DNA from 3 places in the Streptacidiphilus sp. MAP12-16 genome. Region 2 is predicted to be linked to each of the others. Evidence: predicted binding sites of a transcription regulator. Region 2 holds the regulator's gene; each other region holds the start of a gene.

Region 1 (3,275 bases), on a different contig from region 2:
AGCGCGGGCTGCCCCAGCAGCATCGTCGGGGCGCCCGCCACCCGGGTCAGGAAGACCGTGCAGGAGTTCACTCCTTCGGGTCTGAGTTTCCGGCGCAGCTCCTCCGGCTCGACTGCGGAGCCCCGCTTCTTGATCACCACGGTGCCGACGCCGCGTTCCCGCAGCAGCGCCTTCAGCTTCTTCAGGCCGAACGGCAGCACGTCCGTGATCTCGTAGGGCGTGGCGAAGGGCGTCGGCAGCAGCTCGTCGGCGGTCAGGTAGGCGATCGTCGGGTCGATCAGGGTGGCCCCCAGCCGCGCCGCCACCTCGGCGACCAGATGGGCGCGGATCACCGCGCCGTCGGGCTCGTACAGGTAGCGCCGCACCGGGCCTGCCTCCGGGTCGGGCAGCCGCCCGCCGGTCAGGCTGTCACCGGTCGGCAGCAGCGTCGCCCGGTGGGGTTGCCCGGCGTCCGTGCCGAACCACAGCACGGCCTCCTTCACGTCGCCGCCGTCCGACACCCACTCGGCCTCCGCGCCCTCGGGGACGGCGTCGTGCGGGATGCCGGGCGCGACCTTCAGCGCAGCGTGCGGCACCGCCCGCGCCGCGCGGACGGCGACGCTGAGGGGCGGCGAGTAGGCCTCGGGGTCGAAGATCCTTCCCCGGCCGCCGCGCCGTGCGGGATCGACGAACACGCCCTCACAGGCCGTCAGATCGATGTCGGTGACGTCGGAGCACTGCTGGACGATGAGCTCGCTCAGCCCCAGCGCCTCCGCGTTCGCCTCCGCGACGGCGCAGGTCAGCGGATCGCGGTCGACTGCGAGCACCGTGATGCCGGCCCGCGCCAGCGCGATCGCGTCGCCGCCGATGCCGGAGCAGAGGTCCGCCACGTAGCCCACGCCCAGCTCGGCGAACCGGCGTGCCCGCCAGTCCGCGACGCTGGTCCGGGTCGCCTGCTCGACTCCGTCCGGGGTGAAGTACATCCGCTCTGCGTCGGCCCCGAACTTCGCCGCGGCCCGCTGCCGCAGCCGCGCCTGCCCGATCGCCGCCGACACAAGCTCCGCCGGATGGCTGCGCCGCAGACGTGTCGCGACGGCGAGTTCCTGTCCCGGGACAAAGTCCCGCAGCTCGGCCAGCAGCCCCTGGCCCTCATCCGTCAGCAGCGCCCGGAACGATTCGATCTCCACCCGTTCATCATCGCCCACGCGCGTCGTTGGCACTCTGGTTGACTGAGTGCTAACGGCGGCCTAGTGTCGTGGTTGGCACTCTCCCAGTGAGAGCGCTAACCGCGAAGAGGCGCGTCCGGCACCGCGACGACGGCCACGCCATCCCAAATCTTCGCGACCCAAGACATGAATCACCCCGTGATCTCCGAAGGGGGAGGTCGGAACGTGACGACCACCAGCTCCAAGGTTGCCATCAAGCCGCTCGAGGACCGCATTGTGGTCCAGCCGCTCGAAGCCGAGAAGACCACGGCCTCTGGCCTGGTCATCCCGGACACTGCCAAGGAGAAGCCCCAGGAGGGCGTTGTCCTGGCCGTGGGCCCGGGTCGCTTCGAGGACGGCCAGCGTCTGCCGCTCGACGTCGCCGTCGGCGACATCGTTCTGTACAGCAAGTACGGCGGCACCGAGGTCAAGTACAACGGCGAGGAGTACCTCGTCCTCTCGGCGCGCGACGTTCTCGCGATCGTCCAGAAGTAACAAGAAGTAAGCAGAAGTTAGACCCCGCAGCACAGCTGACGCTGACCGCAGAGTCGTGACCCGCCCGGGCCCCAGTCTTCACTGAGTGAGACCGGGTGCCCGGGCTCGGTTGTTTGAGAGGGAAACCCAAAGCATGGCGAAGATCCTGCAGTTCGACGAGGACGCCCGCCGCTCGCTCGAGCGCGGCGTCAACAAGCTTGCCGACACCGTGAAGGTGACGATCGGTCCCAAGGGCCGCAACGTCGTCATCGACAAGAAGTTCGGCGCGCCCACCATCACCAACGACGGCGTCACCATCGCCCGCGAGGTGGAGCTGGACGACCCGTACGAGAACCTTGGCGCGCAGCTCGTCAAGGAGGTCGCCACCAAGACCAACGACATCGCGGGTGACGGCACCACCACCGCGACCGTCCTGGCCCAGGCCCTGGTCAACGAGGGCCTGCGCAACGTCGCGGCCGGCGCAGGACCGGCCGGACTGAAGAAGGGCATCGACGCCGCCGTCGCGGCCGTGTCGGAGCACCTGCTCTCGGTCGCCCGCGAGATCGACGGCAAGGAGGACATCGCCGCCGTCGCCGCGCTGTCCGCCCAGGACCAGCAGGTCGGCGACCTGATCGCCGAGGCCATGGACAAGGTCGGCAAGGACGGTGTCATCACCGTCGAGGAGTCGAACACCTTCGGGCTCGAGCTCGAGTTCACCGAGGGCATGCAGTTCGACAAGGGCTACCTGTCGCCCTACATGGTCACCGACCAGGAGCGTATGGAGGCCGTCCTCGACGACCCGTACATCCTGATCCACCAGGGCAAGATCTCCAGCATCCAGGACCTGCTCCCGCTGTTGGAGAAGATCCTGCAGGGCGGCGCCAGCAAGCCCCTGCTGATCATCGCCGAGGACGTGGACGGCGAGGCGCTGTCCACCCTGGTCGTCAACAAGATCCGCGGCACCTTCAACGCCGTCGCGGTGAAGGCCCCCGGCTTCGGCGACCGCCGCAAGGCCATGCTCGGCGACCTGGCCACCCTCACCGGTGCCACCGTCATCGCCGAGGAGGTCGGCCTCAAGCTCGACCAGGCCGGTCTGGACCTGCTGGGCACCGCCCGCCGCGTCACGATCAGCAAGGACGCCACCACCGTCGTCGACGGCGGCGGCGAGGGCTCCGAGGTCGCCGCCCGCGTCGCGCAGATCAAGGCCGAGATCGAGAACACCGACTCGGACTGGGACCGCGAGAAGCTGCAGGAGCGCCTGGCCAAGCTGGCCGGCGGGGTCTGCGTGATCAAGGTCGGCGCGGCCACCGAGGTCGAGCTCAAGGAGAAGAAGCACCGTCTCGAGGACGCCATCTCGGCGACCCGCGCGGCGGTCGAGGAGGGCATCGTCGCCGGTGGCGGCGCCTCCCTCGTGCACGCTCAGAAGGTGCTCGACGGCGGCCTGGGCCTGTCCGGCGACGAGGCCGTCGGTGTCGCGGTGGTCCGCCGCGCGCTGATCGAGCCGCTGCGCTGGATCGCCCAGAACGCCGGCCTCGAGGGCTACGTCATCACCACCAAGGTGAGCGAGCTCGACGAGGGCCAGGGCTTCAACGCCGCGACCGGCGAGTACGGCGACCT
Region 2 (3,275 bases):
GCGAGGGGTGCGTCGAGAACGCCTGGCTCGCCATCTCCTTCGCCGAGATCGCCGGGGCGAAGTAGAAGGCGTTGAAGGGCTGCGCCCGGCGCAGGTCCTGGGTCGGGATCGCGGCCATCTGCCCGGTGACCTTGGTCAGCGCGGAGGCCAGCGCCGAGGGGCGGCCGGTCAGCAGCGCCGCCGAGCGGTCGGCCGACAGCTCGCGGTAGCGGGACAGCAGCCGGGTCAGCAGGAAGCTGATGGCGTAGACGACCGCGCTGACGCCGATCACGATCAGCATCACCATGCCGGTGCTGTCGTCCCGGCTGTCCCGGCGGTCGAAGCCGCCGAACAGGCCGAACTGCACTCCCACCCGGGTGATGATCCCGGCGAGCACGCCGAGGAAGCCGGCGATGGTCATCACCGCGACGTCCTTGTGCGCCACGTGCGAGAGCTCGTGGGCGAGCACGCCCTCCAGCTCCTCCGGCTCCAGGCGGCGCAGCAGGCCGGTGGTGACGCACACCACAGCGTTCTTCTCGTTGCGGCCGGTGGCGAAGGCGTTGGGGATGTCGCTCTGGGCGACGGCGACCCGCGGCTTCTGCATGTCGGCGAGCGCGCACAGCCGGTCCACGGTCCCGTGCAGCTCGGGGTATTCCTCGGCGGTGACCTCATGGGCGCCCATGCTGAAGGTCGCGATCTTGTCGCTGAACCAGAACTGGGCGATGAAGAGACCGCCTGCGACCACGGCGATGATCGGCCAGGCTCCCTTGAGAACCACCAGCAGGACACCGACGAAAACGACATACAGCAGGCCGATGAAGAACATCGTCGCCAGCATCCGGCTCGTCAAGCCCTTATCCGGTGCAAAGCGTGTCCTGGCCATGGCCCCTCCTCAAAGTGTGCCTTCTCCAGCAATTCTGCCCTGTCGGGCCTACCCACAGGTACGTATGGGGGGGCCCAGCCGTTCCGGACCCGTACCCTCGCGCCTTACACTGGCCGAACGGGTATTGGCACTCCTGCATCCAGAGTGCCAGAACCGGAAGGATGTTGGACCGGGAGTACCCGAGCAGACCGCCAGGCAGGAGGTGCGTGCCCCGTGAACGAGGAGCGCAAGCTCGACGACCGCAAGCTGGCAGTGCTGCGTGCCATCGTCCAGGACTACGTGGGCACCGAGGAGCCGGTCGGCTCCAAGGCGCTCGTGGAGCGGCACAATCTGGGCGTGTCGCCCGCCACCGTGCGTAACGACATGGCGACGCTCGAGGACGAGGGCTACATCCACCAGCCGCACACCAGTGCCGGCCGGGTGCCGACCGACAAGGGCTACCGGCTGTTCGTGGACCGGCTGACCGAGGTCAAGCCGCTGTCCGGAGCCGAGCGCCGGGCCATCGGCAGCTTCCTCGACCACGCCGTCGACCTCGACGACGTGGTGGCCCGCACGGTGCGGCTGCTCGCGCAGCTGACCCGGCAGGTCGCCGTGGTCCAGTACCCCTCGCTCTCCCGCTCCACGGTCCGGCATGTCGAGCTGGTGGCACTCACCCCGAACCGGGTGATGCTGGTGCTGATCACCGACACCGGACGGGTCGAGCAGCGGCTCATCGACTGCCCCTCGGCGGTCGGCGAGACCGTCCTCGCCGACCTGCGCAGCAGGTTGAACACCCGTGCGGCGAACCAGCGGTTCGCCGAGGTGCCGACGCTGCTCCAGGACCTTCCGGAGGCGTTCGAACGTGAGGACCGGGGCGCGGTCGCGGCCGTGCTCACCGCGCTTTTCGAGGCCCTGGCGGAGCAGACCGAGGAGCGGATCGTGATCGGCGGCTCGGCCAACCTGACCCGCTTCCCGCACGACTTCCCGCTCACCATCGCCCCCGTGCTGGAGGCGCTGGAGGAGCAGGTGGTCCTGCTGAAGCTGCTCGGGGAGACGGCCGACGCGGGCATGATGGTCCGGATCGGTCATGAGAACGCCTACGAGGGACTGAATTCAACGTCGGTCGTGTCGGTGGGTTACGGTTCGGGCGACGAGACCGTCGCCAAACTGGGCGTGGTCGGACCGACGCGGATGGACTACCCGGGCACCATGGGCGCCGTCCGGGCGGTGGCAAGATACGTCGGCCAGATCCTGGCTGCCTCATAACGACCCAGCAGTGTCGGGAACGTCGGCGCGAACGGAAGCAAGCGGAGCATTTTGGTGGCCACGGACTACTACGCGGTACTCGGCGTCCGGCGTGACGCGGGTCAGGACGAGATCAAGAAGGCGTTCCGCCGACTGGCGCGCGAACTCCACCCTGACGTCAATCCTGACCCGAAGACCCAGGAGCGGTTCAAGGAGATCAACGCCGCTTACGAGGTCCTCTCGGACCCGAACAAGCGGCAGGTCTACGACCTGGGCGGCGACCCGCTGTCGACGAACGGCGGCGGCGCGGGCCCCGGCGGCTTCGGCGCGGGCGCGGGCTTCGGCTTCAGCGACATCATGGACGCCTTCTTCGGCGCGGCCGGCGGCCAGCGCGGACCGCGGTCGCGCACCCGACGCGGCCAGGATGCGATGATCCGCATCGACATCGACCTCGAAGAGGCCGCGTTCGGCACCACCAAGGACATCCAGGTCGACACCGCCGTCGTCTGCACCACCTGCAACGGCGAGGGTGCGGCCCCCGGCACCTCGGCGCAGACCTGTGACATGTGTCGCGGTCGCGGTGAGGTGTCACAGGTCACCAGGTCCTTCCTGGGCCAGGTCATGACCTCCCGCCCCTGCCCGCAGTGCCAGGGCTTCGGCACGGTCGTGCCCACCCCCTGCCCCGAGTGCGCCGGCGACGGCCGGGTCAGGGCCCGTCGCACCCTCACCGTGAAGATCCCGGCCGGTGTCGACAACGGCACCCGGATCCAGCTCGCCGGTGAGGGCGAGGTCGGCCCCGGCGGCGGCCCCGCCGGCGACCTCTACGTCGAGATCAGCGAGAACGCCCACTCCACCTTCCAGCGCCGCGGCGACGACCTGCACTGCACCGTCACCCTGCCGATGACGGCGGCCTCCCTCGGCACCAAGGTGCCGCTGGAGACCCTGGACGGGACGGTCGAGATCGACGTCCGGCCCGGAACGCAGTCGGGCCAGTCCATCCCGCTGCACTCGCGCGGCATCACCCACCTGCGCGGCGGCGGTCGCGGCGACCTGATAGTGCACGTCGAGGTGCAGACACCCAACAAGCTCGACGCCGAGCAGGAGGAGCTGCTGCGGCGGCTCGCCAAGCTGCGCGGCGAGGAGCGGCCGAAGGGCACCTTCGCCCCCGGCCAGCAGGGGCTGTTCTCGC
Region 3 (3,275 bases), on a different contig from region 2:
GGGGCGGGAGCCGGGGACCGGAACGCGTGCGCCCGGTGCCGGTTCGCACGTCGGATCGGGTTGTCGATCATCAGGGACATGAGGAGCACCGCCTGTGTGTAGCGAGCGAGCTGGACTGCCTCCACGATGTCCCACTCCGCCGCCCGGCAGGCGCCCCGAGACGCGCCCTGTGGACAACCCAGGGGGTGTGGAAAACTCCGCCACCCCCAGGGGTGAACTACTCCAGCCCGAGTCCGGTTTCCAGCCCGTCCAGTGCGTGCGAGCAGACGCACTCCCGCTCCGTCGTGCCCGGGAGCGCCTCGACCGCGCCCGACAGCACGCCACGCAGCCGGTCGATGCTTCCCGCGAACACCCGCAGCACCTCCGCGTGGGTCACTCCCTCGCCTGCCTCCACACCCGCGTCCAGGTCGGTGACCAGGGCGATCGAGGTGTAGCAGAGCCCGAGCTCGCGGGCCAGTACAGCCTCGGGGTGGCCTGTCATGCCGATCACCGACCAGCCCTGCGAGCCGTACCAGCGCGACTCGGCGCGGGTGGAGAACCTGGGCCCCTCGATCACCACCAGCGTGCCGCCGTCCACCGGCTCCCAGCCCGCCGCTGCGGCGGCCTTGACCGCGACCGCCCGCCCGACCGGGCAGTACGGGTCGGCGGCGGAGACGTGCACCACCTCGGGCGTCCGGCCGTCCGTTCGCGGCTGGCCGTCGTAGAAGGTCTGGACACGTCCCGTGGTGCGGTCGACGAACTGGTCCGGGACGAGCAGCGTGCCCGGCCCGTGCTCGGGGCGCAGCCCGCCCGTGGCGCAGGGCCCGAGGATCTGGCGCACGCCGAGCGAGCGCAGGGCCCACAGGTTGGCCCGGTAGTTGATCCGGTGCGGCGGCAGCCGGTGAGTGCGTCCGTGCCGGGGCAGGAAGGCCACCTGCCGTCCGGCGACCGAGCCTACGAAGAGGGAGTCGCTGGGCGGCCCGTAGGGCGTCTCGACGGCGACCTCGGCGAGGTCGTCCACGAGTGCGTACAGGCCGGTGCCGCCGATGACGCCGATCTCGGCGGTGGGAGTGCTGCTCTGCGGGTTCGCCATGTGCCGAAGCTTAGGAGCGTTCCGGGTATGCCGGAGCCCCACGCGTCCTTACGGAACGGGGACGTCGCGGGGCCCGGCGGAAACGCTGCCGGTCAGGCGGCCGGCGTGGCGCTGCTGCTGCTCGACGAGCTGGACGTGCTCGGCGAGGTCGCGCTCGACGACGACGAGGACGAGGAGTCGCCCGACGACGTGCTCGCGCCGCTGGAGGACTTCGGGGTGCTCACCGTGCTGCTCGCGGACGAGCGGCTGTCGGTGCGGTAGAAACCGCTGCCCTTGAAGACCACGCCCACAGCGGAAAAGATCTTGCGCAGCCGGCCGCTGCACTCGGGGCAGACCGTGAGGGCGTCGTCCGTGAACTTCTGGACAGCCTCAAGGCCGTTGCCACACTCGGTGCACTGGTACTGGTACGTCGGCACTGTCATTCCTCCTGGCACTCTCGCCTGATGAGTGCTAACGACGGTCAATGATGCGGTATTCCACGGCGATAGTCCACCGTGACCCCTGTGAGCTGTGACAACACCCACACTCCGGCGCCCGCGCGCCCCGGCGGTCAGTACTCGCCCCGCTGTTCCAGCCAGCCGGCCAGCTTCCCGCCCCGGTCGACAGCGCGCAGCCGCCGCTCCGTGCGGTCCCGTACCGCGTCCGTGGCCACCACCAGCAGATCGTCGGATGACCGCAGCACCGTCGTCGGCCCCGGTACGAAGCTCGCGCCGTCGCGGACGACCAGCGTCACCGCCGCGCCCTTCGGCAGCCGCAGCTCGCTGATCTCGACGCCCGCGAGCCGCGAGCCCGGCTCCAGGGTCAGCGACAGCAGGTGCCCGTGCAGCCGCTCCAGCGGCGCGGACTCGACGTCGAGCCGGTCCGCGTGCGCGGGGTCGCCGATCCGCAGCGTCCGCGCCACCCAGGGCAGGGTCGGCCCCTGCAGCAGGGTGAACACCACGACCAGCAGGAAGACGGTGTTGAACAGCCGCTGCGCCCCCGGCACGTCGGCGACGAGCGGGATGGTGGCCAGCACGATGGGCACCGCACCGCGCAGTCCGGCCCAGGAGAGCAGGGCCTGCTCGCGCCAGGGCATGCCGAACGGCGTCATCGTGAGCAGTACCGAGAGCGGGCGGGCCAGGAACACCAGGACCAGGCCGACGACCAGCGCGGGGACCAGCGCGTCGGGCAGCGTGTGCGGCGTCACCAGCAGTCCCAGCAGGACGAACATGCTGATCTGCGCGATCCACGCCAGCCCCTCGGTGAACCCCCGGGTGGCGGGGCCGTGCGGAAGCCGCGAGTTCCCCAGGATCAGCGCGCAGATGTAGACGGCGAGAAAGCCGGAGCCGTGCAGCAGCGCGCCGCCCGCGTACGCGAGCATGGTCAGCGCCACCACGGCGATGGGGTAGAGGCCGGAAGAGGGCAGTGCTATGTGACGCAGTGCCAGCGATCCGAGCCTCCCGACGGCCAGTCCGGCGACGAGGCCTATGGCGAGCTTCAGGACGATGGAGCCGAGCAGTACGTACCAGGTGTCGATGGGTCCGGGGGTGACGAACGCGACGACCAGGATGACCACGGGTGCGTCGTTGAATCCCGACTCGGCCTCCAACAGACCCCTGAGCCGGGACGGCAGCGGGACCCGGCGCAGCACGGAGAAGACGGCGGCGGCGTCCGTGGACGAGACGATGGCACCCAGCAGCAGCGAGAGCCGCCAGTCGGTGCCGACGAAGACGTGTGCGCCCAGCGCGGTGACGGCGACGCTGACGCCCGTCCCGAAGGTCGCGAGCACGGCTGCCGCCGGAGCGGCGGGTCTGATGTCCGTCCATTTGGTTCCGAGCCCGCCCTCGGCAAGGATCACCACCAGGGCGGCATAGCCGAGCACCTGGGTGAGTGACGCGTTGTCGAAGCCGATGCCGAGGCCGTCCTGGCCGAGAGCGACGCCGATGCCGAGGTAGAGCAGCAGGGTGGGGAGCCCGCTGCGGGAGGACAGCCGTACGGCTACGACGGCGACAAGCAGCACGAGGGAGAACATCAGCAGCAGCGTGTCGAGATGGTGGACGGTCACTCAGTTGCACCTCGCGACAGCGGCCGGCGGCGGGGACGGGGCGAAGCGGATTGGTTACTCCTTCTAACATTTTACCTGATCTTGGGTTTCCAGCGGATGACGTGAAGACCATGGACGGACGCCAGGCCGCATACCAGTCCGCACCGCTTCCGGTTCAAG

What was found. The regulator HrcA, encoded in region 2, represses chaperone genes, less so after heat shock. The targets are predictions, from matches to a motif close to TTNGCACTCNGNNNNNCNGAGTGCNAA.
Region 1: the regulator HrcA is predicted to act here: its motif matches at 1,193-1,219, upstream of groES (co-chaperone GroES).
Region 3: the regulator HrcA is predicted to act here: its motif matches at 1,500-1,526, upstream of ABIA33_RS04950 (FmdB family zinc ribbon protein).

What each region holds. Positions count from the first base shown of each region.
Region 1 covers NZ_JBGCBY010000001.1:407,971-411,245, forward strand. Annotated here, with positions in the region: gene ABIA33_RS01890 (SAM-dependent methyltransferase) at 1-1,166, opposite strand, end outside; gene groES (co-chaperone GroES) at 1,371-1,679, shown strand; gene groL (chaperonin GroEL) at 1,813-3,275, shown strand, end outside.
Region 2 covers NZ_JBGCBY010000011.1:3,230-6,504, forward strand. Annotated here, with positions in the region: gene htpX (zinc metalloprotease HtpX) at 1-862, opposite strand, end outside; gene hrcA (heat-inducible transcriptional repressor HrcA) at 1,076-2,107, shown strand; gene dnaJ (molecular chaperone DnaJ) at 2,162-3,275, shown strand, end outside.
Region 3 covers NZ_JBGCBY010000003.1:232,876-236,150, forward strand. Annotated here, with positions in the region: gene ABIA33_RS04940 (hypothetical protein) at 1-125, opposite strand, end outside; gene ABIA33_RS04945 (S-methyl-5'-thioadenosine phosphorylase) at 218-1,072, opposite strand; gene ABIA33_RS04950 (FmdB family zinc ribbon protein) at 1,165-1,488, opposite strand; gene ABIA33_RS04955 (potassium/proton antiporter) at 1,623-3,116, opposite strand.